Regions from separate parts of the Laribacter hongkongensis DSM 14985 genome, predicted to be linked through region 1. Evidence: predicted binding sites of a transcription regulator. Region 1 holds the regulator's gene; each other region holds the start of a gene.

Region 1 (5,531 bases):
AACCCGGGGTCAGGCTTCCGGCGGCAGTGCCGCCCGGCGGTGGCGCCGCCACCACACTGCGGCGATCACGACGGCCAGGATGCCCAGGATCACGAAGACTCCGTGCTGGCCGCGATGCACCATTTCCATCAGCCAGTCACGGTTGTAGGCGCCGAAATAGCCAAGGTAGACCCAGACCGGCACGCTGATCAGCGCTGCGAGGCCATCCAGCAGCAGGAAGCGCCAGAACGGGATGCGCCGGGTCATGCCGGCAGTCAGGAAGATCGGCGAGCGCAGGCCGGGCAGGAAGCGGGCCACGAACAGCACCCAGTTGCCGTAGCGGGCGAACTTGCCCTGCACCATGCGGAAACGCGATGGCGTGAGGATCTTGCGCACGAACTTGAGCCGGCGTACCCGTGGGCCGTACAGGCGGCCGATCAGGAACATGGTGGCATCACCTGCCAGCACGCCGGCCATGCCGACGGCGAACATGGTGTGCACGTGTGTGTAGCCCAGTCCGGAAATGATGCCGCCGGCGACCAGGGTGATGTCCTCCGGAATCGGCAGACCGAATCCGCAGGCCAGCAACACCAGAAAGACAGCGGCGTAGCCGTAGCCGGTAAAAAATTCGATCAGCGTTTGCAGGATGTCCATCAGCAGGCAGTACGGAAAATCCGGTAGGAAAAGGTGGGGAACCACAACAGAAACAACTAACACACTGATACTATCACAGCCCTCCAGAACCGCCTTTGCGGTGCCTTAAATCGACTTCCCATGACACGTCCGATCCGCGCGACCCTCGATCTGGCCGCTATCCGTCACAATTATCAACAAGCCAAAGCCTGTTCTCCGGAAAGTTTTGCCTTTGCCGTCATCAAGGCCGATGCCTACGGCCACGGTTATGAACAGGTGGCGGCAGCGCTGGCCGGTCTGGCCGACGGTTTTGCCCTCATCAACATCGAGCAGGCCCGTACCTTGCGTGAGGCCGGTCTGCGACAGCCGATCCTGTTGCTGGAGGGCTGCTTTGACCGTGCCGAACTGGAGGAAGCTGCCCGTCTGCAACTGACGGTGCCGTTTCATGCCGCGCACCAGTTCGACTGGCTGAAGCAGGGCAGCTTGCCGGCTCCGCTTGAAGTCATGCTCAAGCTCAATACCGGCATGAACCGGCTGGGATTCCGCCCCGACGAGGCGCCACGCGCCGCAGCCTGGTTGCAGGCACGCAACGACATCCGTCTGGCGGGGCTGATGACCCACTTTGCCACGGCCGACGGCGACCCCGGCATTGCCGCCCAGTTGTCCCGCTTTGACGAAGTCAATGCCTCGCTCGGCCTGCCGTCGTGCGTGGCCAATTCGGCGGCGCTGATGCGTCATCCGGCCAGCCGGCGTCAGTATGTGCGTCCAGGCATCATGCTTTACGGTGCCAGTCCGTTTGCCGACCAGTCGGCCGCTGAACTGGGGCTGCGGCCGGCCATGCGGCTGGAGGCTGACATCATTGGCGTGCAGTCGCTGCAAGCCGGAGATGCCGTCGGTTATGGCGCGACATTCGTGGCCGACCGGCCGATGCGCATTGGTGTGGTAGCCTGTGGTTATGCTGATGGCTATCCGCGTGTGGCGCCGGCCGGTACGCCCTGTGCGATCGGCGGTCAGCCTGCCCGGCTGGTGGGGCGGGTGTCGATGGACATGCTTACCATTGATCTCACCAGTCTGCCGCAGGCTGGTGTCGGAGACCGGGTGACGCTGTGGGGCGGTGATGGTGTGTCGATCGACGACGTGGCCACGGCAGCCGGGACCATCGGTTATGAACTGATGTGCGCTTTGGCGCCACGTGTGCCGCGTAGGGTGGTTGGGGCCTGAGTGCAGGCCGGCCTGTCTGTGCTTCAGACCAGGCTGGAGTTGATCTGCCTGTGCCGGAGGTGCCGTGGACCGGAACCAAAGAGGCTGCGTGCCCTACGGACAGGCCTGTGATACCGGTGTTGTGCCGTGTGGTCCGTGCATGACGGGTTGTGCGCGCGGGCTATTGGTCAACTTTCTCTTTGACTGGATTTCCGTAGTGGGCTGCTGCCGGACGGGCGAGCAGCCAAGGTCCGGCCAATCCTGATGCCATGGTTTGCCTGGTGGTTGCCGGGTGCGAACCGGGGGCAATCTGGTGACAGACGGGGGACCCCGCTTGGTATCCACACAAACAAAAAGACGGATGCCCCTTGGGGCATCCGTGCATGCAATAACTGGCTCAGGCCTGTGTTCCGTCAGTCCGGATCCCTGCGCTGGCGGGGACGGCTACGGCCCGGGTGGGCGCTAGATCGTGCGTGAGTACCTGGCTTTGGTCGTGCGTTCGCGCAAGTGGCGGTCGAAGACCATGGCGATGGTCCGGATCAGGAAGCGTCCTTTGGGCGTGATGGTGATCCACTCTTCGTCCATCGTGAGCAGTCCCAGATCGGCATGGTCGGCCAGTCGTTCCAGCTCGGGGGCGAAGTATTGCCGGAAGTCGATGCCGAAGCTTTCTCCCATGGCATCCATCGACAGGGCAAAGCGGCACATCAGGGCCTGGATGATGGCCCGGCGCAGCAGGTCGTCCGCCGACAGGTGCATGCCGCGCATGACCGGAAGATGACCGGCATCCAGCGCGGCATAGTAGCGCTCGATGTCCTTTTCGTTCTGGTGGTAGCTGGCACCGACCTTGCCGATGGACGATACGCCGATGGCAATCAGGTCATGGTCGGCGTGGGTGGAGTAGCCCTGGAAATTGCGTTGCAGGCGTCCTTGTCGCAGGGCAACCGCCAGATCGTCGTCCGGCAGGGCGAAGTGATCCATGCCGATGAAGACATAACCGGCATCGGTGAGGGTCTGTACGGCCATTTGCAGGATGTCGAGCTTGGCCGATGGTGACGGAAGGTCTGCCTCGTTGATGCGCCGCTGCGGCATGAACAGGGTGGGCAGATGTGCATAGTTGTAGAAAGCCAGCCGGTCCGGACGGATTTCGAGCACGGTTTCCAGCGTGGTCTGCACCGATTCGAGTGTCTGGTGCGGCAGGCCGTAGATCAGGTCGATGCTGACGGACTTGAAGCCGCTGGCTCGTGCTGCATCAATGACGGCGCGGGTTTCTTCCAGGCTCTGGATGCGGTTGACGGCTGTCTGTACCTGCGGGTCAAAGTCCTGTACGCCGACCGACATGCGGTTGAAACCAAGGCTGGCCAAGTGTTTGACGTTGTCTGCCGTGACTTTGCGCGGATCGATTTCGATTGAGTATTCGCCATGCGGTACGAGCTGGAAGTGACGGCCGATTGCCTGCATCAGGCGCGTCATCTGTGCATCCGACAGGAAGGTGGGTGTGCCTCCGCCAAAGTGGAGCTGGGCCAGCTGCGGGTGACCTTGCAGGTACTCGGCATGCAGGGCCAGTTCGCGCTCGAGATAATCCAGATAGGTATCCGCGCGTGACTTGTCTTTGGTGATGATCTTGTTACAGGCGCAGTAGTAGCAAACGGTATTGCAGAAAGGAATATGAGCGTATAATGATACGCCTCGGGCGCAGGCGCCGATTTGCCTTTGTTTCAGCCAATGGTGATAATCGGCCTCGCTGAATGCATCAGTAAAACGATCCGCTGTGGGGTAGGAGGTGTAGCGAGGGCCGCTTCCATCGAGTTTTTCGATCAGTTCGCGGTCAAAAACGAACTGCACAGGCGTGATGCCTGATTCAGTAAAATTTGTCATCTGGGTATACCTTTCAGGCACTGCTGTACTTTGCCTGAGTGGGACAGTCTAACCTTTGATGATGGTCAAGACCGGACTGAAAGTTAACCTTTTTGCATATTATGGCCGAACACAACCCGATCTGCGCCCATACACTGAAGGTCTCTTGCTCAAGCTGCAGCCTGCGTGAGCTGTGCCTCCCCATCGGTTTGAACCGGGAGGAGATGAGTCAGCTTGATGCGGTCATCCGTCAAAGCCGGCGCTTGAAACGTGGTGAATACCTGTTCCGGGCTGGCGAGCCGTTCAAGTCGATGTTTGCGATTCGTACCGGTTTTTTCAAGACCTGCATTTCCAGTCATGATGGCCGCGAGCAGGTGACCGGATTCCAGATGTCCGGCGAGCTTCTGGGGCTGGATGGTGTTTCGAGTGGTGCCCACGGCTGTGATGCGGTCGCACTGGAAGATGCCGAGGTCTGCGAATTGCCATTTGTCCGCATGGAGAGCCTTGGGCGCGAGATTCCGTCGCTGCAGCATCATTTCTTCCGCTTGATGAGCCGTGAAATCGTTCGAGACCAGTCGGTCATGCTGCTGCTGGGCAACATGAAGGCCGAGGAGCGTCTGGCTGCATTCCTGCTTAACCTGTCCCAACGCTTTTCGGCACGCGGTTTTGCAGCCAACGATTTCATCCTGCGCATGAGCCGTGAAGAAATCGGCTCCTTTCTGGGGTTGAAGCTGGAAACGGTCAGCAGGACCTTGTCCAAGTTCCAGTCCCAAGGCTGGATTACGGTCGAGCACAAGCATATCCAGCTGATTCAGCCCGAGCGTCTGAAAGATCTGGTAGGCGGATGTCTTCCCGCCACACAACCACCGCAATCCTGATTTCGTCTTCATCACTTCGTTATTGCTGTCAAAGCCCGCCATATGGCGGGCTTTTTCTTGCTCTGGCTAGAACAGCATGTCCTTGCTGATACCTTTGCGTCGCAATATGCGCCGCAGGCTTTCGAGTCCTTCAATCTGGATCTGGCGAACCCGCTCACGGGTCAGGCTCAGGCTGTCTGCAAGCTCTTCAAGAGTACAGATTTCGTAGCCATTCAGCCCGTAGCGCCGCTCAATGACCAGCCGCTGCTTGTCGGTCAGCTGCTTCAGCCAAGTCTGGACGTAGCGGTTGACCTGCATGCCGTGCAGCTTGATGTCCGGCTCTTCCTGCTGCTCGTCGGGAATGGATTCGCCGATGGTGAGCATGGGGTCGATATCAAGTGGCGCATCCAGAGAGGCCATGCGCTCGTTGAGGCTCATGACCCGGCGGACTTCCTCCGGTGGCTTGCCGACAAGGTGGGCAATTTCATCGATCGTGGGATCGCGGCCAATCTGGCTTTCGAGATGACGCGATGCCCGCAGGTAGACGTTGAGCTCCTTGATGACATGAACGGGCAGACGGATCGTGCGCGACTGGTTCATGATGGCGCGTTCGATCGACTGGCGAATCCACCAGGTGGCGTAGGTCGAGAAGCGGAAACCACGCTCGGGATCGAATTTTTCCAGTGCATGCATCAAGCCGATGTTGCCTTCCTCGATCAGATCGAGCAGAGCCATGCCGCGATTGATGTAATGCTTGGCAATGTTCACGACGAGGCGCAGGTTGTGTTCGATCATGCGCTGCCGGGCTTCGAAGTCACCCTGTACCACCCGGCGCGCCAAGGCACGTTCTTCGTCGGGAGTCAGCAGAGCATTGTTGCCGATGTCATTGAGGTAGATCTGGGTAACGTCGGCTACTTCTTCGTAGGCACGACCGCCGGACTCTTCAGCCTCTGCAGCTTCCTGTTCTTCGTCGTGCTTGTCTTCCTCGAGTTCGTCTACTTCTTCATC
Region 2 (5,531 bases), on a different contig from region 1:
CTTCGCGAATACAGGCCAGCGGTACATATGCGTAATGGAACCCATCTCCGCGCTCGAAACGCTGCTGGATGATCTTGCGCAAACGAGGGTTCTTGATGCCGAACGGCTCGTTTTCCGGTACGCGCATGCGCCTGGCCAGCCCGGGAATGCGGTAGACGATATGCCGCGCCCAGGTCAGTCGCGGCAGGCTCCAGCCATCCAGAAACATGGGAGGAGCATAGAGGGCCAGGCGGCCATCGTGCTTCTCCAGCCGGGCGACTTCGAGTGCCACCAATCCTCCCAGACACACGCCGGCCAGATGTACTGCGCCATGCCTGGCCTTGAGTTCGCGGTAGCTGAGGCGGATGGCTTCAACCCAGTCCTGCCAGTGAGTCCTGAGCAAATCAGCGGGCAAGCTGCCATGCCCTGGCAGGAGTGGAGAGTGGGTGACAAAACCGGCATTTTCCAGCGTTTTGCCTAGCGCTCCCAAGTCGTACGTCGTCCCGCCCAGTCCATGAACCAGTAAAACAGCCGGCTGCGAAAAAGCCATTATGCATACTCAAGACCAACAACAATGCGATCAGTATGGTTGATCCGGTTTTGTTTACAAGTGACATTTTTTCCGGAGAAAAGACGTGTGCCCGGTGTATTCGATATGTCGCTGAAAAGGCAAGCCATATAGTGTTTCGCCTTCAACAAGTACGCTTCAACATGCAGTCGATTGCCTATAGTGGTGGCACTGTGGTGCCCGGCAAAAGCACGGCAAACCTGTCCATGTTCCTGCCTGTCCAAATCCTTGTACGGCTTTCAAGGCAAAGCGCTCACTGCCATGACTTCTGAGGTTTCTTCTTCTGTCCCTTTGCCACGATTCTGGCGCGGCATTGCCGGAGCCATTGTGGCGACACTGGTGCTGGAACTGCTTTTGCGATTTGCAGCCCCGCTGGTGATCGGGCATGTCGTCCGCCCTGCCCTGCTGGTAAACCGTCTGCTGGGCCTGCCGCCGGCCAGTCTGGCAGGTACCGTGGTGCATCTGGCTCTGGCGCTGGTCGTGCTGCCCCTGGGATTTGTCTGGATCATCGAGCGGCTGGTTCCCGGTTCGCTTCATGCCCGGGCGCTGGTGTATGCCTTGTTGCTGGGAACGCTGATCGGCATGGTGTTGCTGCCATTGGCCGGAGTCCCGGATTTTTTCGGAAGCCAGCGCGGGGGGGTTTTTGTTTACCTGGTGCAGATCCTGTATTGCGGTCTCTTTGCCGGCCTGCTGGGAGAACGGCGATAAATCCTGTTGCGGTCTGAATTCCGACTAAATTACTCGGAATTGGCATGCCCGTTGAGATTCGATAAACTTGCGCCTTGCCGGGCTGCTGAAATATCGAGGCAATGCGAGTCTTGCAGTCCTTATGCAATCACCATACGAGAGGAATCCTTACATGGAACACAAACTGCCCGAACTGCCGTACGCCCTTGATGCACTGGTTCCGTTCATGTCGCGTGAAACGCTGGAATACCACTACGGCAAGCATCACCAGACCTATATCACCAACCTCAACAACCTGATCAAGGGCACCGAATTCGAAAACGCCCCGCTTGAAACCATCGTCAAGCAGTCCAGCGGCGGTGTGTTCAACAACGCAGCCCAGACCTGGAACCACACCTTCTTCTGGTTCGGGTTTGCACCGAATGCCAGTGGCGAAGCGCGTTTGCCGTCGGGCGCCCTGGCCAGTGCCATCGATGCCAAGTGGGGCAGCCTTGAAGAGTTCAAGAAAGCCTTCAACGCCGTTGCTGCCGGCACTTTCGGCTCTGGCTGGGCCTGGCTGGTAAAGAAGGCCGACGGCTCGCTGGATCTGGTTTCCACCAGCAATGCAGCTACGCCGCTGACAACCGATGCAACGCCGTTGCTGACCTGTGACGTGTGGGAACACGCCTATTACATCGACTATCGCAACAGCCGCCCGAACTATCTGGAAAACTTCTGGAAGCTTGTCGACTGGAACGTGGTTGCCGAGCGTTTTGCTGCCTGATCCAGACCGGACCAAAAATCAACAAGGAGGCTTTGGCCTCCTTTTTTCTTGTTGATTTTGTGGGAATAATGCAATTAAACAGCTTCAAGATTGTCTCATGACGATTGGCTTGATTATCGTCAAGCCAATCGCCATCAATCGAAATGACAATGCCTTTACGGATTCTTGACTATTGCTAAGGAGCACGTAGATGGAACTCTGGAAAGAATTGCTCAGTTCGGAAGTCGGCATCATGAGCCTGATCGTGATCGCAATTGCATTTATCGTCCCGATCTACTGTGTCCGTTACTTCATGCGCAAATCACATGAAGATCCGTGTCAGACCGCCAAACACTGAAACACTGGCGTAAGCATGAAAAAACCCGCAGCCTGAGCTGCGGGTTTTGCTTTTCAGCGGTTTGTCATTGCTTGACCAGATCAAGCGGAACCGGCAGGGATTTGTCCACCGGTTGACCGTCGATGATCTTTTTGGCGGCATCCACTGCCGTCTTGCCGATCAGTTTCGGCTTTTGTGCCACTGTGGCGCTCATCTTGCCGGCCTTGACCGCATTGACCGCATCATCCGTCGCATCAAAGCCCACCACCGTCACGTCCTTCATGCCGGCCGCTTCCAGAGCCTGAACAGCACCCAGCGCCATTTCGTCATTGTGGGCAAACACACCCTTGACGTTCTTGTTGGCTTGCAGGATGTTTTCCATCACCGACAGTCCCTTGGCACGGTCGAAGTCCGCCGGCTGGCGACCCACAACCTTCACGTCCTTGGCCTGGTCGATCACGTCATGGAAGCCCTGGCCACGCTCGCGTGCTGCACTGGCCCCCGGAATGCCTTCCAGCTCCACCACATCACCCTGGTTGCCAATCTTTTCCAGCAGGTATTCCGCAGCCATCTTGCCGCCCGCGACGTTATCGCTGGCCACATGGCTGGCTACCTCGCCACCGTTGACCGAGCGGTCAAGCGTCACCACCGGGATTCCGGCTGTGTTGGCCGCCTTCACTGCACCCACCACGGCATCAGAATCGGTCGGGTTGACCAGGATGACTTTCACCTTTTTCTGGATCAGGTCTTCGATGCTGGCAATCTGCTTGGCCGGATCGTCCTGGGCATCCACCGTAATCAGGGTCAGCCCCTGCTTCTGGGCTTCTTCCTCTGCACCCTTCTTGAGCGTGACAAAGAACGGGTTGGACTGCGTGGAAACGGCCAGACCAATGGCCGGCTTGCCGCCATCCGTTCCGGCGTCCGGTGCCTGGGCGGTTTCCGGACCCTGCTTGGAGCAGGCCGCCACCGCGAATACCAACGCGCCGGCCATCAGGGATTTCATCAGTTTGCTCATTGCTTCTTCCTAGGCATGTGCAGGAGTAAAACCACCGGCAGGAGCGGGATCAAGCCTGCCGGCAGGTGAAAAAAACGCGCGCTTACTTGTGGCGGCGGTCCAGCAGGACTGCCAGCAGGATGACTGCGCCCTTGATGACCTGCTGGTAGAACGACGACACACCCAGCAGGTTCAGGCCGTTGTTGAGCACCCCGATCAGCAAGGCGCCGATCAGCGTGCCGACAATCCAGCCGCGGCCGCCGGCGAGCGAAGTTCCGCCGAGTACGACGGCAGCGATGGCATCCAGCTCGTAGCCTGAACCGGCATTGGGCTGGGCCGAATTCAGGCGGGAGGTCAGGATCACCCCGGCCATGGCCGACAGGGCACCCGACAGGGCATAGACTGCGGGCTTGATCTGGCTGACGCGCACGCCGGAGATCAGGCTGGCTTCTTCATTGCCGCCAATGGCGTACACATGGCGCCCGAACGTGGTCTTGCGCAGCACGAACCACAGCACGGCAAACGCCACCAGCATCCATATCACCGGCACCGGGACCAGCGAGGCCACGTATCCCCCGCCGAGCATGGAGAAAAAGTCACTGTGCAAGCCGGTGACCGGACGGCCATCGGTCACGACCAGTGCCAGTCCGCGGAAAATGGTCATGGTCGCCAGCGTGGCAATGAACGGAGCGACCCGCCCCTGGTAGATCACCACGCCGTTGATCAGCCCCATCACGCCACCGACACCGATGCCCAGCAGGGTGGCCAGCACCGGATCCATGCCGGCGGTGATCCAGCCGGCAATCAGCACGCTGGAAAGCGCCAGGATGGAGCCGACCGACAGGTCAATGCCCCCGGTCAGGATCACGAAGGTCATGCCAAAGGCGATCAGGGCGTTGATCGAAACCTGGCGCATGACGTTCAGGATGTTGTTGAGCGTCAGGAAGTCCGGAGACAGGAAAGTCAGCACAATGCTGATCAGGACCAGCGCAATCAGCGGCGCCAGTTTTTGCAATACGTTCTTGTTGTGTTCGGTGAGCACTTAGCATCCTCCGGTGGCGGCGTGCATGATGGATTCCTGGGTTGCGGTGGCTGCATCCACTTCAGCCGCAATCCGGCCCTCATGCATGACGAGGATGCGGTCGGACATCGACAGCACCTCCGGCAGTTCCGAGGAAATCATGATGACGGCCACGCCGTCACAGGCGAGTTGGTTGATGATGTGATAGATCTCGGCCTTGCCGCCGATGTCGACGCCGCGGGTCGGCTCGTCCAGGATCAGCACGCGCGGCTTGATGGCCAGCCATTTGGCCAGCACCACTTTTTGCTGGTTGCCGCCGGACAGCGACTTGACTTCAAGGTCGCAGTCGCGGGTACGGATTTTCAGGCGGCCGATCATACCGTCGACAAACCCGCGCTCGCGGCCGGAAACGATCACGCCGGCACGCGAAAAGCCCTGCAAATGGGTCAGGGTCATGTTTTCCCGTACCGACAGCCCCAGCACCAGACCTTCATGCTTGCGGTCTTCGGTGACGAAGCCAATGCCGGCGCTGATGGCGTCGGCAGGTTTGCTGATGGTCAGCGGCTTGCCGTTCAGGAACACCCGGCCACTGGCTTTTTTCTCGAGTCCGAACAGGGTCTTGACGATTTCCGTCCGTCCCGAGCCCATCAGGCCGGCAATGCCCAGCACTTCTCCGGCTCGCACGCTGAAGCCGATGTCCTTGATGACGGCACGGCTGTCGGCCAGGTTTTCCACCCGCAGGCGTTCCTCGCCCGGCCGGGTCGTCCGCTTGGGAAAGCGCTCGCCGATTTCACGACCGACCATCATCTGGACCACTTCGTCCAGATCGGTTTCGGCAATCCGGGAAGTCCCGACGAAGTTGCCGTCACGCAGCACGGAAATCTGGTCGCACAGGGCAAAGATTTCTTCCATGCGGTGCGAGACATACACGATGCCGACTCCGGCGGCCCGCAGTTCGCGTATCAGCCGGAACAGGGCTTCGATTTCACGCTCGGTGAGGGCGGCTGTCGGCTCGTCCATGATCAGCACCCGGGCATCCAGTGACAGTGCGCGGGCGATTTCCACCATTTGCTGCTGCCCGATCGACAGGCTGCCGGCTTCACAGTCCGGGTCGATGTCCAGCACGTTCAGGCGTGCGAGGTATTCCCGGGTCCACCGGCGCATTTCGCGGTGGCGCAGGATGCCGGTGCGGCCGATGGTCAG
Region 3 (5,531 bases), on a different contig from region 1:
ATCGGTATCGATGGCGCCGACGATCTCGCAGCCTTTCTCCACCAGATAACGCAGGGTGACCTGCCCCATCTTGCCGCAGCCATACTGGATGACCCGTACGCGTTCCATGACCTGCTCCTTAGGTAAAGTGACAGAGGACTGGACCCAGACTACCAGTCCGGCCTTCGGCCGGACTTGCGGTCAGACAAGCCTCTTGTCATTACCGGCTACAGGCCCAGCGTCTGCCACAGCTGGTCGACCCGGGCTGCCACCGCTGCATCCTTGACGATGGGGCGGCCCCATTCACGGTCGGTTTCGCCCGGCCACTTGTTGGTCGCATCCATCCCCATCTTGCCGCCCAGCCCAGACACCGGGCTGGCGAAATCCAGATAGTCGATCGGGGTGTTTTCCACCAGCACCGTGTCGCGCACCGGATCCATGCGGGTGGTGATGGCCCACATGACCTCTTTCCAGTCGCGGGTGTCGATGTCGTCGTCCACCACCACGATGAACTTGGTGTACATGAACTGGCGCAGGAAGCTCCAGCACCCCATCATCACCCGCTTGGCGTGACCGGCGTACTGCTTCCTGATCGACACCACTGCCATGCGGTAGCTGCAACCTTCCGGCGGCAGGTAGAAGTCGACGATTTCCGGGAACTGCTTTTGCAGGATCGGCACGAACACTTCGTTGAGTGCCACGCCAAGCACGGCCGGTTCGTCGATCGGCTTGCCGGTGTAGGTGCTGTGGTAGATCGCGTCGGGCCGGCGGGTCAGGCGGTCGATGGTGAAGACCGGGAACCAGTCCTGCTCGTTGTAATAGCCGGTATGGTCGCCATACGGCCCCTCCAGAGCGTGCAGGTAGCCGTCGATTTCTTTTAACGGGATACCGTGTTCGCTGACGCCGCTGAAGCCGGCTTCGCAGGGGCTGAGGTGGCCTTCCAGCACGATTTCGGCAAAGGCCGGCACTTGCAGGTCGTTGCCAAGGCTCTGGGTCAGTTCGGTGCGGCTGCCGCGCAGCAGGCCGGCAAACTGGTATTCCGACAGGGTATCCGGCACCGGGGTAACGGCGCCTAGGATGGTGGCCGGGTCGCAGCCCAGCACCACCGACACCGGGAACGGTTCACCCGGGCGGGTGCGGCGCCAGTCGCGGAAATCCAGCGCCCCGCCGCGGTGAGCCAGCCAGCGCATGATGACCTGGTTGCGGCTGATGACCTGCTGGCGGTAAATGCCGAGGTTCTGGCGCTTTTTGGCCGGCCCGCGGGTGACGGTCAGCCCCCAGGTAATCAGCGGGGCAACGTCGCCGGGCCAGCAGTGCCAGACCGGCAGGCGGGCGAGGTTGACCTCAGGGCCTTCTTCGACCACTTCCTGCACCGGGGCCCGGCGGATGGTTTTCGGTGCCATGTCGAGCACCTTTTTATATAGCGGAAACTTGTCCCAGGCATCGCGCAGGCCTTTGGGCGGCTCGGGCTCCTTGAGCATGGCCAGCAACTGGCCGATGTCGCGCAGGGCCGACACGTTTTCGGCTCCCATGCCCAGTGCGACCCGCTGCGGAGTGCCAAAAAGGTTGCCCAGCACCGGGCTGGCATAGCGAGTGTTGCCGGTTTGCGGTGCCTCAAACAGCAAGGCTGGTCCTTCTGCGCGCAGGGTGCGGTCGCAGAGATCTGTCATTTCCAGGCGGGGCGATACAGGCTGCCCGACACGTTTGAGTTCGCCCCGGGCTTCGAGGGCCGCGATGAAGTCGCGCAGGTCACGGTAGTGCATGGTGACAATGATGAATGGCTGAAATGTTTCGAGGCTAGGCGGAGACGAAAGATGTGTCAAATTGACAACAACGTGAAGGAATTTGGTGCCAAATCCGTCCGGCAAATTTGATCGAGATCATGGCAAAAGCATGAATATGCCCACGATAGCCATGTGTCGTAAAAATTGACTAATCAATATGGTTAAACTGCCGCCGGACAACTGAAACAGCGCTTGATATTCGAGATAGCGCAACATTTTCCGGTCTGCGGACAAACTTTGGAGAACTCAACATGAAAAAACTGGCTCTGGCTCTTCTGGCAGGTGCAGCCTTTGCTCCGGCCGTTTCGATGGCTGACGCAGGTGACGTGCTGGTGCGCGTACGTGGTTTGTACATCGCTCCGGAAGTGAGCACGTCACAGACTGCCAGCGATCTGGGTCTGAACGTCAAGCAAGCCATGACCCCGGAGCTTGACTTGACCTATATGATCACCAAGAACATCGGCGCCGAGCTGATTCTGGGTACTTCCAAGCACAATGTGACCTCTGGTGGCGGTGACATCGGTTCGGTGTGGGTGCTGCCGCCGACCCTGACCCTGCAATACCACTTCATGCCGGACGCTGACTTCCGTCCGTACGTGGGTGCCGGCATCAACTACACCCGTTTCTACAACACCAACTTCAAGACTGCTGAAGCCGTGACTGGTGCTGACAGCGTCAACATCAAGAAGAACAGCTGGGGCGGTGCCCTGCAGATCGGTGCTGACTACGCCATCAACAAGAACGTGTTCGTCAACCTTGACGTGAAGAAGGTATGGATGGACACCAAGCTGATGGTTAATGGTGAAGATGCTGGCAAGATCAAGATCAACCCGTGGATCATCGGTGTTGGTATCGGCACCAAGTTCTGACCGCGTCGCCTGACGTGAGTCATGACGGGAACGGCTGGCCGCTCCCGTCCGTATTTCCCTCTCGTGTTGATGTGATGTTTGACGGCGCGCACCCCGCGCCGTTTTTCTTTGCGGACCCGGCAGGCTTCCCCCTCTAGAATGCAGTGTTTAGCTGTTTGCTGTTGAGGAAACGTCACACCATGACGCACTGGATCCATTCCGCCATCGCCAAGATCGAGGCCGATTTCAATCGCTCGTCCGATACCCACCTGATTCCGCTGACGATACCGGCGGTTCCGCACATCCACCTGTATTTCAAGGACGAATCGACCCACCCTACCGGCAGCCTCAAGCACCGGCTGGCCCGGTCACTGTTCCTGTACGGCCTGTGCAATGGCTGGATCCGCGAAGGAACGACGATCATCGAGGCCTCCAGTGGCTCGACCGCAGTCTCCGAAGCCTACTTTGCCCGCCTGCTCGGCTTGCCGTTCATCGCAGTCATGCCGCGCGGCACGTCGGCGGAAAAAGTCCGGGCCATCGAGTTCCAGGGCGGGCGCTGCCATCTGGTCGAGGACCCGGCCACCATCTACGACGAATCCCGCCGGCTGGCGCACGAACTGGACGGCCATTACATGGACCAGTTCACCTATGCCGAACGGGCGACCGACTGGCGCGGCAACAACAACATTGCCGACACCATTTTCCGGCAGATGCAGCTTGAACCGTTCCCGATCCCGAGCTGGATCGTCTGCGGAGCCGGGACCGGCGGCACCTCGGCCACGTTCGGCCGTTACACCCGCTACCAGAAGCTTGATACCCGCGTCTGCGTGGTCGATCCCGAAAACTCGGTGTTCTACGACAGCTACTACACCGGTGACGACGCGTTGACCTGCGAGGGCGGCTCGGGCGTCGAAGGCATCGGCCGGCCGCGGGTCGAGCCATCGTTCATTCCCAGCGTCGTGGACCGGGTGATCCGCGTGCCCAATGCTGCCAGCTATGCTGCGCTGCATTTCCTGTCCGAAGTCCTGGGGCGCAAGTGCGGCGGCTCGACCGGCACCAACCTGTTCGGCGTGTGCGAACTCGCCTCGGGCATGGTGGCGCGCGGCGAGCAGGGCGCCATCGTCACGCTGATCTGCGACTCGGGCGAGCGTTATCTCGACAGCTATTTCAATCCGGACTGGCTGGAAGCCCAGCGCATCGACATCACCCCGTGGCTGCTGCGTTACCGCTGCTTTTTCGAAGAAGGCCGCTGGTAGCCGGCAAGCCCCCAAACGCTGTTTTTCCCCGCTTCACAGCGGGGAAATCCGCGCCGGGAAAACACGGGAAACGGCAGGCGGATTTTTCTGGCCGGATTCTGGCCAAATCAGGTTTGCACCGGGGGGGGTTTTGCCTACAATAGCGCCCTTTTTGGGCGGGGGAAAACATGGCTCTGCTTGAGATTCGCAACGTCGTCAAACGCTTTGGCGACTTTACGGCGGTGAACGGCGTCAGCATCTCGGTCGAGGCTGGCGAATTCTTTACCTTGCTGGGGCCGTCCGGCTGCGGCAAGACCACGCTTTTGCGGATGCTGGCGGGCTTCGAGCAGCCGGACTCCGGCCAGATCCTGCTGGATGGCAAGGACGTGTCGCTGGTGCCGCCGGAAAAACGTCCGGTGCATACGGTGTTCCAGAGCTATGCCCTGTTTCCGCACATGACCGTGCGCGACAACATCGCTTTTCCGCTCAAGATGGCCGGCTGGGCCGCTGACAGGATCGCCACCCAGGTGGATGAACTGCTGGAAGACGTGCGCCTGACGCAGTTCGGCAGCCGCTTTCCGCACGAGCTGTCGGGTGGCCAGCGCCAGCGCGTGGCGATTGCCCGCGCCTTGGTGGACCGTCCGCGCCTCCTGTTGCTGGACGAGCCGCTGTCGGCGCTGGATGCCAAGCTGCGCGAAGAAATGCAGATCGAGCTGATCAACCTGCAACGCGAAGTCGGCATCACGTTCGTGTATGTCACCCATGACCAGGGTGAAGCTCTGGCCCTGAGCCACCGCATTGCCGTGATGAGTGCCGGTTCGGTCGAGCAGCTCGACATTCCGGAAACCATCTACTCCTACCCGAAAAACCGGTTTGTCGCGGACTTCATCGGCCAGTGCAACGTGCTGGAAAGCGAAATCAAGTCGCTGAACGCCGACGGCACCATGCAGATCGAGATTCGTGGTTGCGGCGAGATGAAGGCGCTGGCGCCGCAGGGTGCACAGCCCGGCCAGAAAGGCTGGCTGGCGCTGCGTCCGGAAAAGATCAAGCTCGACCGCGAGCTGCCGGACCTGCCCGACGAAGCCTACTTCAAGGGCAAGATTCACGACTGCCTGTACCTGGGGGACGTGACCATCTACATCGTGGAGGTGGCCGACGGCGTCAAGATCGAGGCCATGCTGCCCAACTCGGCTCCGGGCCTGGCCAAGCTCTTCGACGACGACGACCTGGTCGAGATCGCCTGGCGCTTTGACGCCGGCAGCTTCCTCGTGGAGTGAGGCGATGAAGACGATGCGCGCCCAGCTGGGCAAGTGGCTGCTGTCGTGGCCACCCACCGTTTATCTGGTGGTGTTTTTCCTGATCCCGTCGCTGATCATGCTGCTTGCCGCCTTCCGCTATCCGGGCGACTACGGCGGCCTGCTGCCGCTGTGGACCACGGACGAAGCGACCGGCGCTACCGAAGTGCTGATCAACAGCGGCAACTGGCAGGACTTCTTCACGCTGGAAAGCTTCCACCGGCTGGTGGAAGAGCCGTTGTATTTCGAGCTCTTTCTCAAGTCGGCCGGATATGCGGCCCTGACGACGCTGGTCTGCATCGTCATGGGGTATCCGCTGGCGTGGCTGATTGCCCGCAGCCACAAGAAATACCGCGACCTGCTGCTGCTTTTGGTGATCCTGCCGTTCTG

The links. The regulator FNR, encoded in region 1, switches genes on or off when oxygen is low (the NO sensors DNR and NnrR bind a similar motif). The targets are predictions, from matches to a motif close to TTGATNNNNATCAA.
Region 2: G542_RS17855 (DUF3149 domain-containing protein) is a predicted target of FNR. The motif match lies at 2,107-2,120, and genes of this name have one in related genera.
Region 3: G542_RS0115370 (OmpW/AlkL family protein) is a predicted target of FNR. The motif match lies at 1,850-1,863, and genes of this name have one in related genera.

What each region holds. Positions count from the first base shown of each region.
Region 1 is NZ_AUHR01000006.1:151,675-157,205, reverse strand. It holds gene G542_RS0107735 (DedA family protein) at 10-633, opposite strand; gene alr (alanine racemase) at 754-1,833, shown strand; gene hemN (oxygen-independent coproporphyrinogen III oxidase) at 2,275-3,687, opposite strand; gene fnr (fumarate/nitrate reduction transcriptional regulator Fnr) at 3,789-4,544, shown strand; gene rpoS (RNA polymerase sigma factor RpoS) at 4,611-5,531, opposite strand, start outside.
Region 2 is NZ_AUHR01000003.1:236,258-241,788, forward strand. It holds gene G542_RS0104200 (alpha/beta hydrolase) at 1-529, opposite strand, end outside; gene G542_RS0104205 (hypothetical protein) at 809-1,255, shown strand; gene G542_RS0104210 (superoxide dismutase) at 1,407-1,997, shown strand; gene G542_RS17855 (DUF3149 domain-containing protein) at 2,188-2,334, shown strand; gene rbsB (ribose ABC transporter substrate-binding protein RbsB) at 2,399-3,328, opposite strand; gene G542_RS0104225 (ABC transporter permease) at 3,411-4,349, opposite strand; gene G542_RS0104230 (sugar ABC transporter ATP-binding protein) at 4,350-5,531, opposite strand, start outside.
Region 3 is NZ_KE383998.1:89,399-94,929, reverse strand. It holds gene G542_RS0115380 (NAD(P)H-dependent amine dehydrogenase family protein) at 1-108, opposite strand, end outside; gene ubiD (4-hydroxy-3-polyprenylbenzoate decarboxylase) at 207-1,742, opposite strand; gene G542_RS0115370 (OmpW/AlkL family protein) at 2,015-2,632, shown strand; gene G542_RS0115365 (PLP-dependent cysteine synthase family protein) at 2,812-3,867, shown strand; gene G542_RS0115360 (ABC transporter ATP-binding protein) at 4,035-5,123, shown strand; gene G542_RS0115355 (ABC transporter permease) at 5,128-5,531, shown strand, end outside.